Regions from separate parts of the Micromonospora globbae genome, predicted to be linked through region 1. Evidence: riboswitches for the same ligand, from Rfam matches in the RefSeq annotation. Region 1 holds a riboswitch; each other region holds the start of a gene.
What was found. Region 1 has a riboswitch for cyclic di-AMP ahead of OG994_RS24300 (C40 family peptidase). Riboswitches for the same ligand answer to the same signal wherever they lie in the genome.
Positions count from the first base shown of each region.

Region 2: another riboswitch for cyclic di-AMP. It lies ahead of OG994_RS10480 (transglycosylase family protein); the one in region 1 lies ahead of OG994_RS24300 (C40 family peptidase).
Region 3: another riboswitch for cyclic di-AMP. It lies ahead of OG994_RS00990 (coiled-coil domain-containing protein); the one in region 1 lies ahead of OG994_RS24300 (C40 family peptidase).

Region 1 is NZ_CP108084.1:5,363,910-5,367,175, reverse strand. Features, by position in the region: gene OG994_RS24305 (N-acetylmuramoyl-L-alanine amidase) at 1-1,467, opposite strand, end outside; cyclic di-AMP (ydaO/yuaA leader) riboswitch at 1,722-1,859, shown strand; gene OG994_RS24300 (C40 family peptidase) at 1,935-2,912, shown strand; gene dcd (dCTP deaminase) at 3,011-3,266, opposite strand, start outside.
Region 2 is NZ_CP108084.1:2,360,288-2,363,553, forward strand. Features, by position in the region: gene OG994_RS10475 (ATP-binding protein) at 1-1,074, opposite strand, end outside; gene OG994_RS10480 (transglycosylase family protein) at 1,384-1,998, opposite strand; cyclic di-AMP (ydaO/yuaA leader) riboswitch at 1,996-2,178, opposite strand; gene OG994_RS10485 (hypothetical protein) at 2,631-2,963, shown strand; gene OG994_RS10490 (N-acetyltransferase) at 3,132-3,266, shown strand, end outside.
Region 3 is NZ_CP108084.1:216,566-219,831, forward strand. Features, by position in the region: gene OG994_RS00985 (hypothetical protein) at 1-380, opposite strand, end outside; gene OG994_RS00990 (coiled-coil domain-containing protein) at 496-1,557, opposite strand; cyclic di-AMP (ydaO/yuaA leader) riboswitch at 1,562-1,694, opposite strand; partial or broken gene OG994_RS00995 (cation diffusion facilitator family transporter) at 1,865-2,013, opposite strand; gene OG994_RS01000 (HelD family protein) at 2,059-3,266, opposite strand, start outside.

The sequences.
Region 1 (3,266 bases):
GATCACGGCGGAGGATCCGCGCAGCGGGCAGGGCTCGGCCGGCGGCGGCGGGTCCGGCACGCCCGGCGGCTGCTGGTTGCAGCCGTAGAAGGCCGGCCGGTTGGCGGCGAAGTCCGGGTCGATGGTGACGAGGCCGGTCCGCTTCGTGCCGGTGGTCCGGAACGGCGCCTTGAGCAGGTCGAAGTAGTGCGACCAGTCCCAGTACGGGCCCGGGTCCCAGTGCATGCCGGCCACCGTCGACGCCACCGTGCCGGGGACGTTGTCGTGCCCGATGATGTGCTGGCGGTCCAGCGGGATGTTGAACTTGTGCGCGAGGTACCGGACCAGCTTGGCCGAGGTGCGGTACATCGCCTCGGTGTACCAGGTGCCGTGCCCGGCGAAGCCCTCGTGCTCGATGCCGATGGACTTCGCGTTGACGTACCAGTTGCCGGCCTGCCAGCCGACGTCCTTGGCCTTGATGTGCTGGGCGACGTGGCCGTCGACCGAGCGCAGCGTGTAGTGCCAGCCGAGGTAGTCGGCCTGCTGCACGAGGCCGACGCTGGGGCCGTAGTAGCCCTCCGTGTCGTGGATGACGATGTACTCGATCTTCTGCTGGGCCGGCCGGTTGCCCAGGTCGTGGTTGCCGTAGTCGCCGGCGCCCGGGCCGTACTGCTCGTACGGCGCCGGGATCCACTCGCACCCGAGGCCGACCGGGCACTCCAGCCCGTCGGGCCGCTCCGCGCGGCGCAGCCCGAGCCGGTGCAGGGCGTCCTCCCGCGGGCTCACCGCCCGCGCGGCCAGGGTCACCTGGTGGCCGTCGTCGGTCCGCCGGCTCGCGCCCTCACGGATCTGCGCGTACACCTCGTCGGCGAACGCGGCCGCGGTCTCCTCCGTGTCGGCGCCCGAGTAGCGGGCCACCGCCCCGTACCAGGCGCCCGGGTCGGTCCCGGCGCCGACGGGTCCGCCCAGCTCCCTCTGGTACGCGGCGAGCAGCGCCGCCCCGCCGCGGATGTTCGTGGCCGGGTCGGAGCGCAGGGCCTCGACGTCGGCGCCGGTGAGCGTGGCGGCGGCCTGGATGGTCCGCAGTGACGCGGCGTCCGGCCCGTCGGCCGACGAGGCGACGGCGGGCGTGGTGACCGTCATCGGGCGGGACGTGTCGCCGCGCGGGTCCTCGCCCTCGTCCACGTGGTGGCTGGCGGGCAGCGCCGCGACGTGGGCGGCGTCGGTGAGGTGCAGCGGGCCGTAGCCGCCGCTGGTGCTGGGCGCGCCGGCGTGGGTGTCCCACCTGGACTCCAGGTAGGACACGCCCAGCAGGACGCTCTCGGGTACGCCGTACTCGGCCGCCGCGGCGGCGTACTGCTGCTGCCGGTCGTCGACGGGAGCGGCCCCGGCGGGTGGCGCGGCGCCGGCCGGGCCGCCGGTGAGCGGTACGGCCGCGGCGGCGGCCACCACCGCGGCGGCGAGCAGCGCCCGCCGGCTTCTCGACATGGCTGATCGGTGCATCGAACCCCCCAGTGAAGGACGGGTGCAGGTGGGCCCACCTTCACTCCGACGCCGCGTTCAGGTCAATACCTTTCCATCTATCGAGGTTTGAAGAAGAAAATCTACGGCGTCGCACCGTGGGTGCGGTCGGCCGTGTCGCGTACGGAGTGTCACGGCCTGACGGGTTGCGAATCGATAACGCGCCTCTCTAGTCTGGTCAATCGTCGGCCGGCAGCAGGTCCGTCCACCCGGGCGGTAACGGTCCGACACCGCCGAGTCGCTCTCGGGAGCGAGCCGGGGACCCAGGTTTCCGGGGTGAATCCGCAGCGATGCGGTAGGGCGCCTCCCTTCCCGCCCGAACCCGTCAGCTAACCCGGTAGGCGGTCAGGGAAGAAGGAGTACGGAGCCCGGTGGCCCACCATGCCCCGCGGCCTCCGTCGAACCGGTCGGCGCGCGCCGACCGTGCGACGGGTGTGCCGCGTCCACGCTGGTCCCGCTTCACCACCGCCCTCGCCGCCCTCGTCGGCGTCGCCGTCGTCCTGACCGGCGGCGTCACCGCGGCGCACGCCGACCCGTCGGTCGCCGAGATCGAACGCCAGATCGATGAGGACTGGAACAAGCTCGAGCCGGTCATCGAGAAGCACAACGCCACCCGCCAGGAGCTGGCCGCCAAGCGCAAGCAGGCCGACGCCCTGGCCAAGCGGATCAAGCCCCTCCAGGTCCAGGTCGACCAGGCCATGGACAAGGTCGGCGCCCTCGCGGCGCGGGCGTACAAGGGCGAGAACCTGTCCACGGTGAACGCCATGCTCGGCAGCCGGAGCCCCAGCGAACTGATGGGCCAGCTGGAGCTGCTCGACCGGTTCGCCCAGACGCAGCAGAAGGACGTCCAGCAGGTCGCGCAGCTGCGCGACGAGCTGGTCCGGCAGAAGGAGCCGCTGGACACCCTGGTGGCCCAGCTGACCCGGACCGAGGCCCAGCTCGCGGCCAAGAAGAAGCAGATCAACGCCGAGATCGACCGGCTGCAGAAGCTGCGGATCAAGGTGTACGGCAACGGCGGCGCCGGACCGCTGCGACCCGCCCCGTGCCCGGCCACCTACCCGGGTGGCGCCGCCGGCGTGGCCGTGAAGTTCGCCTGCGCCCAGATCGGCAAGCCCTACGTCTGGGGTGCCGACGGCCCCGACTCGTACGACTGCTCCGGCCTCGTGCTCGCGGCCTGGGCCAAGGCCGGGGTCTCGCTGCCCCACAACGCCGCCCAGCAGCGCCGGGTCACCAAGACCGTGAGCCGCGGCGACCTGCGCCCCGGTGACCTCGTCTTCTACTACAGCGACCTGCACCACGTCGGCATGTACGTCGGTGGCGGCTGGGTGGTGCACGCCTCCCAGGCCGGAGTGCCGGTCAAGATGAAGAAGGTCGACGACGGGCCGATCCACAGCTTCGGCCGCCCCGGCTGACGCACGAAGGAGGGGTCCCTTCCCGGCGCATGCGCCGGGAAGGGACCCCTCTCGTCAGGGGCGACCCGTGGTGCCTCGCCGCCGCCCCGGGGTCCGGCTCAGCGGGTCGGCCAGGTACGCCAGTTCTGCCAGGCGCGGCTCGGTGTGGGGCCACGCTGACCCTGGTAGCGCGAGCCGTACACGGCCGATCCGTACGGGTGCTCGGCCGGCGACGAGAGCCGGAAGATGCAGAGCTGACCGATCTTCATGCCGGGCCAGAGCGTGATCGGCAGGTTGGCCACGTTCGACAGTTCCAGCGTCACGTGGCCGGAGAAGCCGGGGTCGATGAAGCCCGCGGTGGAGTGGGTGAGCAGG
Region 2 (3,266 bases), 3.0 Mb from region 1:
GCCGGGCGAGGGCGCGAAGTCGCGGTCGGGGTCCTCGGCGTTGAGGCGCGCCTCGACGGCGTGCCCGGCCTCGGCGGGGATCCGGTCGCCGAGCCGGCCGCCGGCCGCGACGTGGATCTGCGCCTTCACGAGGTCGAAGTCCGTGGTCGCCTCGGTGATCGGGTGCTCGACCTGCAACCGGGTGTTGACCTCGAGGAACGCGAAGAGCTTCTCACCGGGGTGGTACAGGAACTCGACGGTGCCGGCGCCCCGGTAGTCCACAGCCAGCGCGAGCCGCTCGGCCGCCGCCTTCAGCTCGCGGACCTGCTCGGGGGCGAGCACCGGCGACGCCGACTCCTCGATGACCTTCTGGTTGCGCCGCTGCACCGAGCAGTCGCGGACGCCGAGCGCCCACGCCGTGCCCTGGCCGTCGGCGATGACCTGCACCTCGACGTGCCGGGCGCCGGTGACCAGGCGCTCCAGGAACACGACGCCGCTGCCGAAGGCGCGCTGGGCCTCCAGGCTCGTGCGCGCGTACGCGTCGGTGAGCTCCTCGTCGCTGCGGACGACCCGGATGCCCCGTCCGCCGCCGCCGGCGGTCGCCTTCAGCATCAGCGGGTAGCCGATCTCGGCCGCCGCGCGCTTGGCCGCGGCCAGGTTCTCCACCGCGCCACGGCTCCACGGCGCCACCGGCACGCCGACCTCCTCGGCGATCAGCTTTGCGCCGATCTTGTCGCCGAGCGTGCGCATCGCCTCGGGGCTGGGCCCGATGAACGTGACCCCCAGCTTCGCGCAGAGTTCGGCGAACGCCGGATCCTCGGCGACGAAGCCCCAGCCGACCCACGCCGCGTCCGCGCCCGTCTCGACGAGGGCACGTTCGAGGACGGCGTGGTCCAGGTACGGACGCGCGGAGGCGGGCCCGAGGCAGTAGCTGTGGTCGGCCTCGCGGACGAACGTGGCCGTGGGCTCCGCGTCGGTGTACAGCGCGACGGTCTCGATGGGCGGGGCTGCGGCCTCGGCGTTGAGCTCGCGGACGGCGTGGATCAGCCGCATGGCGGCTTCTCCCCGGTTGACGATGGCGATGCGGCTGAACACCGAGTTGGCCCCCCAAAGAGCGTCGTTCACAGAAGAACGGGGACGCCCTGGTGGCAGAGGTCCCCGCCGACAACCTTCGCCGCTACCGGCCGGTAAGGAACTGTCGCACCGACCAAACTGCGAACGGCGGAAGTTGTGGAGATTCACCAACCCGGACGGTACGCCTTCTCCAAAGATCGATGCATCAGCCCCGCCGGTGACCGCGTCCGACCGACCGGGGAGATTCGCGCCACCACTGTCCGTGACGGCCGCACCGACACGTTCGGGCACCCACCCCGGAAGGGTGGATGCCCGGACGCCGGTGGTGCGTCAGAGGGCGAGCCGCTGCCCGGGCAGGATGAGACCCGGGTCGTCGCCGACCACCCGCTCGTTCCGCTCGTACAGGGCCCGCCAGCCGCCGTCCACGTGGTGCGCCTCGGCGATCTCCGACAGCGTGTCGCCGGGCTTCACCACGTACGTGTGCCCGCCGGACGAGGGCGCGGTGCGCGTCGTCGACGTCGAACCGCGCTCCTTGTCCCGGGTGGACGTGGACGACTTGCCGGTGGACGTCGAGGCGGTGGAGCCGGCCTTCTTGCCGCAGGTCGGCCACGCGCCGATGCCCTGGCCGTCGAGCACCTTCTCGGCGACGGCGATCTGCTCGCCGCGGGTGGCGAGGTCGGCACGCGCGGCGTACTTGGTGCCGCCGTACCCCTCCCAGGTGCTCTGGGAGAACTGGAGCCCGCCGTAGTAGCCGTTGCCGGTGTTGATGTGCCAGTTCCCGCCGGACTCGCACTGGGCGATGGCGTCCCAGTTGACCGCGGCCTGAGCGGGCGAAGCGGTGCCGAAGAGGGCGACGGCGCCGGTGACGGCGCCGGCGGCCAGGGTGCCGAGGGCGACGCGACGGGCGGTCACGGCACGGTGACGGGCGTTGTACGCAGATGACATGGGTGTCCTCCACGCCGGCGAGGTGAGCTGTCGGGTTCGGGCCGAGGAGCCCGGCCGCCCATGGCGGCTTCACCCCGAGGCGCGCGGCGCACCGCCGCACGCCGAGGAACGTGGGTCCCCCGCTCCTGCCCGGGTGACGAATTGCCGACGACCGGCGGCAGGATTAGGCGTTTCCGGTCGCGGTGTCCACGATGGCGGACCCGACCGACGCTAGGCGGCTCTCACGACGGTCGCCCACCCCCTGTGAAGTTCTTCACCGGGCCCCGCGTGGCGTCCCTCGCTCGAGTTGCGGACCGCGCGAGGCCGTGCGATGAGTGGCGCGTCGGCGCCGGGACGACCACGCGGCGTACCGGGAAGGTGACACCGCCGTCCACGTGCGACACCCGACACCCGGGATGCCGGACGGCCACCGATGGCACGCACATGATCACCCAACGCGATCATCGGTGGTCCGTACGGGGGACACGGCGGTGACGACTACGACACGAATACGCGCGGGGCTGGGATGCCTCGACACCGTGGGTGAGAATCCGCTACGGAGACCCGGCAGCTCAGGCCGCCGGCAGCCGGGTTTACCGGGGGGAGACAGTGGTGAAGGTAGGGCGGCACACGAACCAGAGGGGGGAATCGCCATGCCCGAGACAGACCGTACCGACTCGGTGACAGAACGACCGGACGGGGTGACCGACCCGTTGCTGTGGAAGCTCGCGCTGGAGGTGGCCGACGCGCACGAGCCCGACGGTGAGGGGGGCTGCCGGAACCTTCTCTGCGCCGGTGAGCCGTGGCCGTGCACGGCGTGGAACAACGCCCAGCGCGCGCTGCGGGCCGCCCAGAGCGAGGCCGACGGCATGGCCGAGCCCGCGCAGGACGCCCCCACCGGCTGGTCGGCGGCCCCGGTCGTGCCCGCGGCCCGCCGCGCCGCGACCGCCCACCTGCGGGAGTCGACGAGCGCCTCGGCCGCCTGACGGGGCGGACGGCCCGACGGCCGGGAGGACGTGTGGGTTCCGCTCCGGGCTGCGGCCGCGGGTGGACCGGTGACGCGGGAGCTGAGCGACGCCGGCCACCGTGGCCGCCCCCGGAGCGGGCCGAATATCGGCTGCGGGCCGACGGGTCGCGCCTCTAGGGTGCGCCGCGTGGACCTCGACATCGTGACCCTGGCGGAGCGCCCGGACGTCGGCCCGCTGCTCGACGAGGACTTCGACGGCGCCTGGCCGCCGTTCATGGTCTGGGACCCGATGGGCTCGGTCTACTACAGCGTCGCCCACGAG
Region 3 (3,266 bases), 1.7 Mb from region 1:
ACCAGGTCGGCCCGGTCGCCGGGCGGCAGGGCGGCGCCGAGTTCGCCGGCGGCGCGCAGGTTCGGCGTGAGCAGGAACAGCACCAGCAGCACCATCACCGTGGTGATCAGCAGCTTGACGAGCACCCAGCGGTGCCGGAGCAGTCCCCACGGCGTCAGCAGGGCGCTGAGCACACCGACGACCCACACCACGACGCTGAGCGGGGCGAACAGCGCCGTGCCGACCAGCGCGGCGACCGGGTAGACGACGTCGGGGTCGGCGCCGCGCAGCACGGCGACGCCGAGGGTCAGCAGCACCAGGTCGGCGCCGAGCCACCCCAGCGAGGTGACGAGGTGCAGGGTGAGCAGGGCCTTGCGGGCGGTGCGCGGTGTCCGGGTCATGTCCGCGATGCTGCCCGCGCCGGCCCGCCCGGGCGTCCGGCGAGGAACGACACCGCTCCTACGCTCCGGGACGTAGTGCGGGTGGCCCGGCACGGGGACGGGCCACCCGCCGCGGTCAGTACACCGACAGGTGCACGTGGTTGGTGTGGTCGCTGGAGGGGTCCCCGCCCGCCCCGCTGTACGACTTCCATCCGCTGCTGGGCAGCCAGATCTGGCGGTACCAGATCACGTAGAGCACGGCGAGCCGGTCGGAGTTGCGGATGAAGTACGCCGACAGGTTGTTGCCGTACGTCTTGTCGCCGCCGGTGGCGTCGCCGCCGAAGCCGTTCTTCTGTGCGGCGAAGTCGCAGGCCCGGCCCTTGGGATGCTCGCCGGAGCCGCCGCTGCGGTAGCAGGAGACGTAGCGGGTGAAGCCGGCGGCCTTGGCCTGGTTGAGCGCGTGCAGCATGCGCGGGGTGATGCACCCGTTCGCGGGGGTGGGGTCGTTGACGCTGCACGACTCCTTCGGCCAGGAGCCGTCGGAGTTGCGCGGGGCCGGTGCGGCGTTCGCCGTGGAGGTGCCGCGGTTGGAGCTGTCGGTGGTGCGCGCGGCCTTGGCGTTGGCCACCTCGAGCGCGCGTTCGGCCTGTTCCTTGCGCTTGGCCATCACGGCGACCTGCTTGCGTTCCTCGCGGATCTCGCCGTCGAGCGCCGCCCGGGTGCGGGTCATCTGGTCGCGGGTCTCCATGAGGTCGCGCAGGGCGCGGTCCTCGTTGGCGGCGACGGCCTCGAGAGCCGCCGCGCGGTCCAGGAAACCCTCCGGGGTGTTGCTGTTGAGCAGCGCCGACACGGGCCCGAGGCGGCCGGTGCGGTACGCGACCCCGGCGATCTCACCGACCTTGCCGCTGCGCTGGGCGAGTTCCGCCTCGGTCGTCTTGAGCTGCGCCGTGAGCTCCTGCTGCCGTTTGACGGAGCGGGCGAGGGCGGCCTTGGCGTCGAGCCAGCCCTTGCTGGCCGCGTCGAGCTGCGCCCGCAGGGAGGGGGTGCCACCTTCCGGGTCCTGACCGGGGGCGGCGGCGCGGGCCACCGGGGCGGCCTCGGCGGTGCCGGGGGCGATCGCGACGCCGAGGGCGAGCGTCGCGGCGATCAGGGCCGCCATCCGGGCGGCATGTCGTCGTACGGGTGCCACTACTGGCATGCACATGTCCTTCCGTCAGCCGCCGACCGGGTTAGCTGACGGGTTCGGGACGGAAGATCCCTACCGCTGGCGCGGATGCACCCCACGAACATGGTTCCCCGGCTCGCCGCGTCGCGGCGATTAGGCGACGGCCGCCGCCGGCGCCGGTGGGCGCCGCCTGGCGGAGGCCGGGACCGAGCCTACCGGGGCCAGTGTGGTTGATGCAGCAGATGTGACTCTGTGTGTCTACCCAGACACGGAAAAATGGCGCAAAAGCGGGCTAGACGGGCGTGTGCTCGTCACCACTCCATGGCGCCGCAGGCGCCCGGCGCCGCGCGGTGCGGCCGAGGCGCCAGGTGCGGGGGAGGATGAGAACGCCGATCGCCACGCCACCACCGGGTCGGCCCACCACCAGCCGGTCGCCGCGATGAGCGCCGCCACGGCGATCACGCCGAGCAGGTCGCCCGGCACCTCCAGGGCAGTTGTCGGAGAAGGCGCGACCCGGCCCGTCCGACGTTCGCCTCAGGCGGTCGGCTCGATCGTGGTGAGCCGCTGGGTCGCCCGGGACAGCGCCACGTAGAGCGTCCGGACGCCGGCATCGGCGCGGATCTCGCCCGGCGCCACCAGCACCACCCCGTCGTACTCCATGCCCTTCGCCTCCAGGCTGGTCACCACCTGGAGGCGGGGCGCGCCGAGGCCGCCCAGCCAGCCGGCCACCTCGTCCCGGCGGGACACCGGGGTGATCACCCCGACCGTCCCCTCCACCTCGGCGAGCAGGCCCGTCACCGCCGCCACCGTGGTGGTCTCCAGCTCGCCCGCCGGCACCGTCAGCTCGACCGGCTCGACGCCGGTGGAGCGGACGGCGGTGGGCAGCGGCAGGTCCGGGTCGAGGCGGCGGATCTCGGCGGCCGCCACCGCGAAGATCTCCGCCGAGTTGCGGTAGTTGGTGGTGAGCGTGAAGTGGTGCCGGCGGCGGCGCCCCAGCGCCTGGTCCCGGGCGCGGGTCAGCTCCGCCGGGTCACCCGTCCAGGCCGTCTGGGCGGGATCGCCCACCACCGTCCAGGACGCCAGCCGGCCGCGCCGGCCGATCATCCGCCACTGCATCGGCGAGACGTCCTGCGCCTCGTCCACCACGACGTGCGCGTACTCCCGGTAGTCCGCCGGGCGCTCCCGGGCCGCCTCCCGCGCGGCGCGCTGCCGGTCGGCGTGCGTGCTCAGCTCCCGCACCCCGCCGGCGAGCTGGAACGGGTCACGCCTCGGCCGGCGCGGCTGCACCGGCTTGCCGAGCAGCGCGTCCAGCTCGTCCAGGAGGGCGATGTCGGCGACCGTCAGCCCCTCGGTGTCCAGGCTCCGGTACGCCTCGGCCAGCAGCCGGATCTCCGCCCCGGAGAGGACGCCGCCGGCGTACCGGCGCAGCCGCTCCGGTCGGGCCAGCCAGCCCAGCACGTGGCGCGGGTGCAGCCGGGGCCACCAGGCCTTGAGGAACTCCCGGAACTCCGGCCGGTCGGCGATCTCGTCCTCGAAGGCCCGCTGCTCGGGCAGGCGGGCGATGTCGAGCCGCCGCGCCTGCGCCCACAGCGCGGCGAAGACGCCGTCGAAGCCGGCCCGGCGCACCTCGTTGCGGCGGGCGCCCCGTGGCAGCGCGCGTTCCCGGATCCCGTCCAGCTCCTTGCGGTCCAGCCGCAGCAGCGCACCCCGGTAGAGCAGGCGCAGCTCGGTGGGGCCGTCGG